3 regions of the Pseudomonas sp. S2_E01 genome follow, and region 2 is predicted to be linked to each of the others. Evidence: predicted binding sites of a transcription regulator. Region 2 holds the regulator's gene; each other region holds the start of a gene.
What was found. Region 2 encodes FliA, which starts transcription of late flagellar genes. Its sites were predicted from a motif close to CTAAAGTTTNNNNNNNNNNNGCCGNTAA; they were not measured.
Positions count from the first base shown of each region.

Region 1 (3,274 bases), 3.2 Mb from region 2:
GCAGGCTGGCGGTGATGTCGCCATCGAAGCGCAACTTGCAGCCGGTGGCGGAAATATCCAGCAGTTTGCCGCGAATCGGCGCCTTGAGCTTTTCACCGTCCAGGTCGATGTCGACCAGTTGCGCCAGCTTCAGGGCGGCGCGGAAGGCGTTGCGGCGCTGGTGGTAAACCACTTCGTCCGGCAGTGGGGCAAGGTAGCCGCGCTCGCCGCCGGACTCGTCGAGCGTCGGTTGGCCGTTGCTTTCCCAAGCGATACGCACGCCATCATGAAAACCTTCGACCTTGTACGGCTCGCCGGCCAGCAGGAAACGCTCGCCATCGCGCGGGATCATTTCGTCGAGTTTGATCGTGCCACTGTCGCGGTCGACGTTCACCAGGTAGCTCTGAAAGCGCTGGGTCCGTTCGTGGAAAGTAATGATCAGCGGATCATGGCTGTCTTGCAATTGGCGCAGGTTGCCGGAGATCTCCAGAGGCGTGGTGAGCACCTTGGGTGGCTGCGGGGAATCTTCCGCATTTAAGGCATTGGACACATCAATCTCCAGACAAAATATGACTACAACTGGCCACTATAGTGCCAGCATGTTGCGAGTCTTCATAGGGCGTGATCATTTGCAGGCTCAAGCCTGACTGAGCGGGCGCGGCTTCGCAAGTTTCGCGGTAGATCCGCGTGCATCATAGAGTGCTGGCGGTTCACCGCCGGTGAGGATTTTCAGCTGGTTGGCCGTGGCGGCCTGCTGGACCAGAATCGACTGGCCATTATTGGCGTTTGCCGCTTGGCATTGAGCCAACAGATCGGTCAGCACATCGCTCTGTTCCAGCAGTTGCGGGCCGATGCTCGATTGGCTGGCCAATTGCTCCAGGCCATTGCGATTGAGCGGCAGGTTCAGGCTGGCGAGAATTTCACTGCGTTTGCGGCCATGCTGTTCGAGCAGAATGATCATTGCCTGCTTCTGCGCCAGAATCTCTTCGAGCAGAGGCATGTCGCGACCGTGCAAGGCGAGGGACTCGGTTTGCAATAACTCCAGCAGGTGTTGAGCGGGAGCGAAGTCGTCGGTGATCAGTTGCAGTAAATTAGTATCGTGCATGGCTGGCCTTGGTTTTTAAGCGTCCAAAAGCCTGGCGCAGACCGGAGCCTAGCGCTGGGCTTCGAAATTGAGCAGTTTGCTGGCTACACGGTTGCTGTCGACTTTGTAGCTGCCATCGGCAATCGCTGCTTTCAACTCGGCCACCCGGGCTTTGTCGACGGCAGGCTGATCACGCAGCTTGTCAGTGACCTGTTGCAACTGTTGAGCCTCATGGCTGAGGTGTACCGATTCCCCGCTTTTAACGGTGCTGGCCTGTTCGGCCGGGGTATTCAACGCTTTGGACTGGCCAGTTTCGGCGGTGTCCTTGGCGGCGTTGGTACGTGTATTGCCCGTTAGTGGCGAGGTGCTGTTCAAACGGCTGAAATCGATGACCATGGTAAAAAACCTCTGAATATTTGGACGCTTGCCATGTTCTCGGCTATCCCAGTGAAAACTTTAGACCCATTTTATCAATGAGCCTGCAAGCGCCAGCACGTCTTCCGCATGCGCCACAGTTTAGGGAACAGCCCAGGGCAACGCCACTGATTCGCGATCAGAGTTGCTACATGGCCACCTCCACCTGCCCAGGCGCGGTCACTTGCGCCTTGATAACCCGTTTGGAGTTGAGGTTTTTCACGCGAATCTGCTCGCTCATGCCGCCGTTGGACAGTGCTTCGCCGGGCATCCTCACGCTCAGCGTGCCGCTACGGGCAGTAATCACCACCTGATCACCTTTGCGGATGACTTCAGTCTGTTCGAGATTGACCAGGGTTATCACCTGATCAGCGACCATTGGTCGGGTAAGTCGCTGACCGATCGCCTGGTCCAGGGTGGTCAGATAGCCCTGGGTAACCTGGCCGATGTCCCGCTCGCGCATGACCACGTCACCGGGCTCGACGATGTCGGCGCGACGCAGGGGGCGGGCAGTGGTCACTATCTCGCGAAACAGGCGCACTTGAGCGGGCACGAACACTGTCCACGGGGAGCTGCCCTCGCAGCGAACCTTGACCGTGACACGGCCCAATGGCTTGGCAGGGCTCTCCAGACTGGCTGTCAATTCCTTGTCGCACATGGGCATGCGCAGGCGCGGGTCGAGCTGTTTGACCTCGATTTCGTAACGACCTTCGGTTTGACTGGTGGCCAGGTAGTCCTCTACGGTGAATTCAAGAAAGCCTTGGGTGACGCCGATAAGCATGTCAGGCAAGGTAACTGCGTCAGCAAGGGCAGGGCTGCCAGCGTTGAACAGGCAGACGGCCGATATCGCGCAGAGCAATCTGCGGGAGGTGGATGTCAGGCGTCGAAAAAATGTCGGTTCTGTGTTCATAAAAGTTAAAAAGCAAGCGCCGTGCCGTTTAGTGATGAATGTGCGTCGCAACACAACTAGCGTTGGTGTAGGAGTCTGGGCATGGCTGGTGTAATGGATTCGGTAAACCAGCGCACGCAACTGGTAGGGCAGAATCGCCTGGAGCTGTTGTTGTTCCGTCTCGACGGCCAGCAGCTCTACGGGATCAACGTGTTCAAGGTTCGAGAGGTGCTGCAATGCCCCTCGCTGACCGTGATGCCCAAGTCCAGTCCTGTCGTGTGCGGTGTGGCAAATATCCGGGGAGCGACCATTCCGATTCTTGATCTGGCGATGGCAACCGGTTCCGGAGCATTGAAAGATCAAAGCAACCCCTTCGTGATCATCACGGAGTACAACACCAAGACCCAGGGTTTCCTGGTGCGCTCGGTGGAGCGCATCGTCAACATGAACTGGGAGGAGATTCATCCGCCGCCCAAGGGCACCGGACGCGATCACTACCTGACGGCTGTGACTCGGGTCGACAATCAGCTAGTCGAAATCATCGACGTCGAGAAGGTACTGGCGGAAGTGGCGCCGACGCCCGAAGCGATTTCCGTGGGCGTGGTCGACGTCGAGACCCAGCACAAGGCCTTGTCGCTGCGCGTGCTGACCGTCGATGACTCGTCAGTGGCACGCAAGCAGGTCACGCGTTGCCTGCAGACGGTCGGTGTCGAAGTGGTGGCGTTGAACGACGGGCGGCAAGCGCTGGACTACTTGCGCAAGCTGGTCGACGATGGGAAAAAGCCGGAAGAAGAGTTCCTGATGATGATTTCCGACATCGAAATGCCGGAAATGGATGGATATACCCTGACGGCGGAAATCCGCAACGACCCGCGTATGCAAAAGCTTCATATCATCCTGCATACTTC
Region 1 covers NZ_CP162762.1:824,043-827,316, forward strand. The annotation lists gene AB4O36_RS03845 (flagellar brake protein) at 1-529, opposite strand, end outside; gene AB4O36_RS03850 (flagella synthesis protein FlgN) at 617-1,084, opposite strand; gene flgM (flagellar biosynthesis anti-sigma factor FlgM) at 1,133-1,459, opposite strand; gene flgA (flagellar basal body P-ring formation chaperone FlgA) at 1,626-2,387, opposite strand; gene AB4O36_RS03865 (chemotaxis protein CheV) at 2,469-3,274, shown strand, end outside.
Region 1: a site for FliA is predicted at 1,496-1,523, ahead of flgM (flagellar biosynthesis anti-sigma factor FlgM). Genes of this name have one in related genera too.

Region 2 (3,274 bases):
CTACGTGCTCAAGTACGGCGCGCAGAGCATTGCCCTGGTGAGCATGGACAGCTACCGCATCGGTGCCCAGGAGCAACTCAAGACCCTGGGGCGCATTCTCAACGTCTCGGTCACCCACGTCGATCCGGGCCAGTCCCTGGTTCAGGCACTGGATCCGTTGCTGCGCAAGCGCGTGGTGTTGATCGATACCGCCGGCCTCCAGGCCAGCGATCCAGCGCTGCGCATGCAGCTTGAAAGCCTGGCCGGTCGTGGCATCCGGGCAAAAAATTACCTGGTGCTCGCAACCACCAGCCAGAAGCAGGTTCTAACGGCCGCTTATCATAGTTACAAGCGCTGCGGGCTGGCAGGCTGCATCCTGACTAAACTGGATGAAACGGCTAGTTTGGGCGAGGTGTTGAGCCTGGCAATCAGTCATGAATTGCCGGTGGCTTACCTCACCGATGGACCACGTATTCCGGATGACTTGCATTTGCCGCGCCGTCATCAGTTGGTCAGTCGCGCCGTCAGCGTGCAAATGCAGGAAGAACCCAGCGAAGAAGCCATGGCTGACATGTTCGCTGACATCTACCACAGTCCGACCAAGCAGGTTGGCTGAGGTGAACAGTTTTTGTACCTACATCGATGGTCTGCCAGGCATTGTTCCAGTTGCGAACGCGCAGCCAGTCATGTGGCCTCCGTCTATGCAAGACAAGGTAAAGAAATAACATGGGCAGCATGCATCCCGTACAGGTGATCGCGGTGACCGGCGGCAAGGGTGGCGTCGGCAAGACTAACGTGTCAGTGAACTTGTCCCTGGCTCTAGCGGAGCTAGGCCGGCGGGTCATGCTGCTGGACGCCGATCTGGGGCTGGCGAACGTCGACGTTCTGCTGGGCCTGACACCCAAACGCACCCTGGCCGACGTGATCGAGGGCCGCTGCGAGCTGCGTGACGTATTGTTGCAAGGCCCCGGCGGCATCCGCATCGTTCCCGCCGCCTCCGGCACACAGAGCATGGTGCACCTGAGTCCGGCCCAGCATGCCGGCCTGATTCAGGCGTTCAGCGATATCGGCGACAACCTCGATGTGCTGGTGATCGATACCGCTGCGGGTATTGGTGACTCGGTAGTCAGTTTTGTCCGCGCCGCCCAGGAAGTCCTCCTGGTGGTCTGCGACGAGCCAACGTCCATCACCGACGCGTACGCTCTGATCAAGCTGCTCAACCGTGATTACGGCATGAACCGTTTCCGCGTCCTGGCCAACATGGCCCAGAGCCCTCAGGAAGGGCGCAACCTGTTCGCCAAGTTGACAAAGGTCACGGATCGTTTCCTTGACGTCGCCCTACAATACGTCGGCGCGGTGCCCTACGACGAAAGCGTACGCAAGGCCGTCCAGAAGCAGCGCGCTGTTTATGAAGCTTTCCCGCGTTCCAAGTGCTCGCTGGCTTTCAAGGCCATTGCACAGAAGGTCGATACCTGGCCACTGCCCGCCAACCCGCGCGGGCACCTGGAGTTTTTCGTCGAGCGCCTCGTGCAACAAACGGCAGGACCCGTGCTATGACCGCCAGCGGTTACAACCTCTACAAGAAATCGGCGCGTGACGCGCAGTACGAGCTGATCGAGCGTTACGCGCCACTGGTCAAACGCATTGCGTATCACTTGTTGGCGCGCCTGCCGGCCAGTGTTCAGGTCGAAGACCTGATCCAGGCCGGGATGATCGGCCTGCTGGAAGTGTCCACCAAATACGACGCCAGCAAAGGCGCCAGTTTCGAGACGTACGCGGGCATTCGAATCCGTGGCGCCATGCTTGATGAAGTGCGCAAAGGGGATTGGGCGCCACGCTCGGTTCACCGCAATACCCGCATGGTCAGCGACGCAATTCGCTCGATTGAAGCTAAAACCGGCCGTGACGCTAAAGATCACGAAGTTGCGGCCGAACTCCAATTGAGTCTCGATGATTATTACGGGATTTTGAACGACACCCTGGGCAGCCGGTTATTCAGTTTCGACGATCTTTTGCAGGACGGCGAACACGAAGGGCTGCATGAGGATGGCGCGAGTGCTCATCTCGAGCCGTCACGCGATCTGGAAGACGAACGCTTCCAGGCGGCGCTGGCGGACGCGATTGCCAATTTGCCGGAGCGCGAGCGACTGGTGTTGGCGCTGTACTACGACGAAGAGTTGAATCTCAAGGAAATCGGTGAGGTCCTGGGGGTCAGCGAATCTCGGGTCAGCCAGTTACACAGCCAGTGCGCGGCCCGTTTGCGGGGGCGTTTGGGGGAGTGGCGAGCGCGCTGAAGGCAGTGTGGGGACACTGCGAACGTGGCTGGTGCGGGGTTGAACCGCGCCGGTCTCGATCTGTTGTGCTCCAGACAGTCATTGAGTGCTCTGCCGAATTGATTGAAATGGCGCGTCCAGGTGCTGGGCGCGTTTAAGACTGCTTGGAGGTCGAATTGGACAAGAACATGAAAATCCTCATCGTTGATGACTTTTCAACGATGCGGCGGATCATCAAGAACCTGTTGCGTGACCTTGGGTTCACCAACACGGTTGAGGCTGACGATGGCATCACCGCCATTCCGGTTCTCAACAGCGGAAGCATCGACTTTCTGGTAACCGACTGGAACATGCCTGGCATGACCGGTATCGATCTGCTGCGCCACGTGCGCGCCGACGAAAAACTCAAGCACCTGCCGGTATTGATGGTCACTGCAGAAGCCAAGCGCGAGCAGATCATCGAAGCCGCCCAGGCCGGTGTAAACGGTTATGTCGTCAAACCCTTCACGGCCCAGGCGTTGAAAGAAAAAATCGAGAAGATTTTCGAACGCATCGGTTGAGTCACCGCGCCACGGGGGAGCTATGGACCACAAAGAATCTTCACAGGGCGAGTTCGAGTCGACCCTGAAAAAACACGCGGTCGAATTGGTCGAAAGCCTTGAAAAAGGCAAGTTCGGTGACGCGGTACAACTGATCCATGAGCTCAATCAGACCCGTGACCGCGGCCTGTATCAGGAAGTGGGCAAGCTCACCCGCGAATTGCATAGCGCGATCGTCAATTTCCAGATTGATCCGCACATGCCGCAAGCCGAGGAAGTGTCCCAGATCACGGATGCCACCGAGCGCCTGGGGTATGTTGTCAAGCTGACCGAGGCCGCTGCGAACCGCACCATGGATCTGGTCGAAAGCTCAACGCCTCTGGTCAACAGCCTTGGCGATGAAGCCCAGGCGTTGAGCACGGACTGGGGGCGTTTCATGCGCCGCGAAGTCGGGGCCGAAGAGTTTCGCGAACTGGCGCGGCG
Region 2 covers NZ_CP162762.1:4,021,741-4,025,014, reverse strand. The annotation lists gene flhF (flagellar biosynthesis protein FlhF) at 1-595, shown strand, start outside; gene fleN (flagellar synthesis regulator FleN) at 706-1,536, shown strand; gene fliA (RNA polymerase sigma factor FliA) at 1,533-2,273, shown strand; gene AB4O36_RS18660 (chemotaxis response regulator CheY) at 2,441-2,812, shown strand; gene AB4O36_RS18655 (protein phosphatase CheZ) at 2,835-3,274, shown strand, end outside.

Region 3 (3,274 bases), 1.8 Mb from region 2:
CCGAACAGGATCAGAACGGGTTTGAGGTTCCATAGCAGTAACCCAGCCACCAGCGCCATCAGCCAGGCCAGCCACAAACCGGCCTGGGTCAGCCGCGCCGCGCCGACGATATCGCCAGCGCCGTGACGGATCGACACCAGTGTGCCCACCGCTGCAATCACGCCGATGCAAAAAATCGAAACAAATGAATAGGTGGCCGCACCGAGTCCGCCACCCGCCAACGCCTCGGGACTGATACGCGCCATCATCAGGGTGTCGGTGAGCACCATCAGCATGTGCGCCAGCTGCGAGGCAATCAACGGCCCCGCCAGCCGCAGGATGGCCCAGAGTTCTGAACGCACTGGATGTTTCATTGTTATCACGCCCGACAGTCAGGTAGTAGAGGAAAGGGTCGATTTTCGGCGCTTTGCGAGGTTTGCACAAAGGGATAAATAGGATGAGTAGCATGACTTAAACTCATCTTGGGATCTTTCTGATAAGTTTATGGGATTACGTTGTAGGAGCTTTACGCATGTCTCGTCGCCTTCCCCCGTTGTATGCCCTTCGTGCATTCGAAGCGGCGGCGCGTCACAGTTCGTTTACCCGCGCCGCTGAAGAACTGTCGATCACGCAAAGTGCGGTCAGCCGACACATTCGTACTCTGGAAGAGCATTTTGCCTGCCGGTTGTTTCATCGTAGCGGTCGCCACCTGCAACTGACCGAGTCGGCGCGGTTGATCCTGCCGGGTATCCGCGAAGGTTTTACCGCGCTGGAGCGGGCCTGTCAGACCTTGCAGGCCGAAGATGACATCCTGCGCATGAAAGCCCCTTCCACCCTGACCATGCGCTGGTTGCTGGCGCGGCTCAGCCGCTTCCGCCACCTGCAACCGGGCAACGAGGTGCAACTGACCAGCGCGTGGATGGACATCGATTCGGTGGACTTCAACCATGAGCCCTTCGACTGCGCGGTGATACTGGGTAACGGGCAATTTCCACCCGATTGGGAAGCCAGGCTGTTGTTTGCCGAAGAACTGATCCCCGTGGGCGCGCCGAATCTTCTCAACGACCAGCCGTGGGATGTCGAGCGCCTGGCTCAGGCTGAACTGCTGCACCCGACGCCGGACCGGCGTGACTGGCGCAGTTGGCTGGACCGTATGGGGCTGTCCGATCAGGTGTCGCTCAAGGGCGGCCAGGTATTCGATACGTTGGAGCTGGGCATGATTGCCGCTGCCCGGGGTTACGGCGTGTCGATGGGCGACCTGCTGATGGTGGCTGAGGATGTGGCGCAGGGGCGACTGAGTTTGCCGTGGCCCACTGCCGTCGCCAGTGGTGAGAATTATTACCTCGTTTGGCCGAAAACCCGACCGGGAGGTGAACGTTTGCGCAGGCTCGGCGATTTTCTGCAAAACGAGGTCCGAGCCATGAAAATGCCCGCCGTAGAGCGCTTGCGCTGAATCGTTAGAGCCTGCTCTACCACGGCCTTGCGCGGTATCCGAGATAACCACTCAAGTATTAGGTTTTTAGGCCGAAAGTATCATTGTGGAACCCTCGTGCAGGTTTCACGCAATTCCCATTATTAGAAAAATTGCTGGGCAGCCAATCAAGGAGGAGGGCGCCCGGCCAGGAGCAGTCATGTCTCAACCTCGTGCTCGAATTGCCTCACAGCTTGGCCTTGCGCTAGCTGTGATCCTGGCAATCGTTATCACCGGTAGTACCTTGTTCGCCCTGCGTTCGCTGGACACTGCCAACCTCGCCACACGCGAGGAACACCTGGCCAGCGAAGCCCGTTTGCTGGCCGATCAGTTGACTACTTTCCACAGCACGTTGCGTGAAAGTACCCAGCGCCTGGCGGGTCTGTTCGAGAAGCGCTTCGCGGGCGGCCTGAGCGTCCACCCGGATGAACAGTTCAACGTGGCAGGCACTCAGACGCCTGGCCTGCACCTGGGTAACGAAGTGCTCAACAACAACTTCAAGGAAGTGGACGAGTTCAAGCAGATGACCGCCGGCGTGGCCACGGTCTTCGTGCGCAACGGTGAGGATTTCATTCGCGTCAGCACCAACGTCACGAAGCAGGACGGTACCCGTGCCATCGGCACCATCCTCGATCATGCCAACCCGGCTTACGCTCGCTTGATGTCGGGGCAGAGCTTTGTTGGCCGCTCCCTGTTGTTTGAGCGTTACTACATGTCGCAATACACCCCGGTGCGCGACAGCGCCGGGAAGGTGATCGCCGTGCTGTACGTAGGTTTTGACTACACCGACGCGCAGAACGCCCAGTTTGCCAACCTCAAGCGTTTCCGTATTGGCCAGACCGGATCGCTGGCGCTGCTCGACGAGAAAAACAATTGGCTGGTGCCGATTGCCGGTGTGCAAGCCCTGGACAAAGCCGCCCCGGCCATCGTAAATCTGGCGAAGACGCCAAGTGATGGCGGTTTCTGGAGCGACACCTCGGAAGACTTCTACAGCGTCGCGGTGCCCTTCGAGGATGGTCCATGGTCGGTTGTCGCCAGCATGCCGCAGGAGGAAATCAGCGCGGTGACCTGGAGCGTCGGTATTCAGCTGGCCATTGGTAGCTTGCTGGCGATGCTGATTGCCGTGGGTTCGGCAGTCTGGCTGCTGCGCAGCAAACTTGCGCCACTGAGCGATCTGGTACGTCAGGCTGAAGCCCTGGGTGCCGGTGACCTGAGCGTTCGTCTGAATGTGTCGAGCAATGACGAAATAGGTCAACTGGCCCGTGCGTTCAACCAGATGAGCCAGGCGCTGTCGACCATGGTCGAGCACATTCGCAAGTCCTCGCAAGAGGTCAACAGCCGTGCCCAGGCGTTGTCCGGCCTGTCCGGCGGTGCTTATGAAGGGATGGAGCAGCAGTCGGGCGAGATCACCAGCATGGCCGGTGCCGTAGAGGAGTTCAGTGCCACCTCGCTGAACATTGCCGACAACATGGGCAATACCCAACGACTGGCCCAGGAGAACGCCCAGCAAACCCAGATCGGTCGTACGTCCATGGACGAAGCGTCTTCTTCGCTGGAGCAGATTGCCGGTGCGTTGAACAGCACGGCGTCGGTGATCAATACCTTGGGGCAGCGCTCGCAGGAAATCGGCGGCATCGTCGGCACCATTACCTCCATTGCCGAGCAAACCAACCTTCTGGCGCTCAACGCAGCCATCGAAGCAGCCCGTGCCGGCGAGCAAGGACGCGGTTTTGCCGTGGTGGCGGATGAGGTGCGCAACCTGGCGTCCCGCACTCGTCAGGCAACCGACGAGATTTCCGGCATGATCCAGAGCATCCAGCAGGA
Region 3 covers NZ_CP162762.1:5,822,532-5,825,805, forward strand. The annotation lists gene AB4O36_RS26845 (NorM family multidrug efflux MATE transporter) at 1-353, opposite strand, end outside; gene AB4O36_RS26850 (LysR substrate-binding domain-containing protein) at 512-1,432, shown strand; gene AB4O36_RS26855 (methyl-accepting chemotaxis protein) at 1,611-3,274, shown strand, end outside.
Region 3: a site for FliA is predicted at 1,483-1,510, ahead of AB4O36_RS26855 (methyl-accepting chemotaxis protein). Genes of this name have one in related genera too.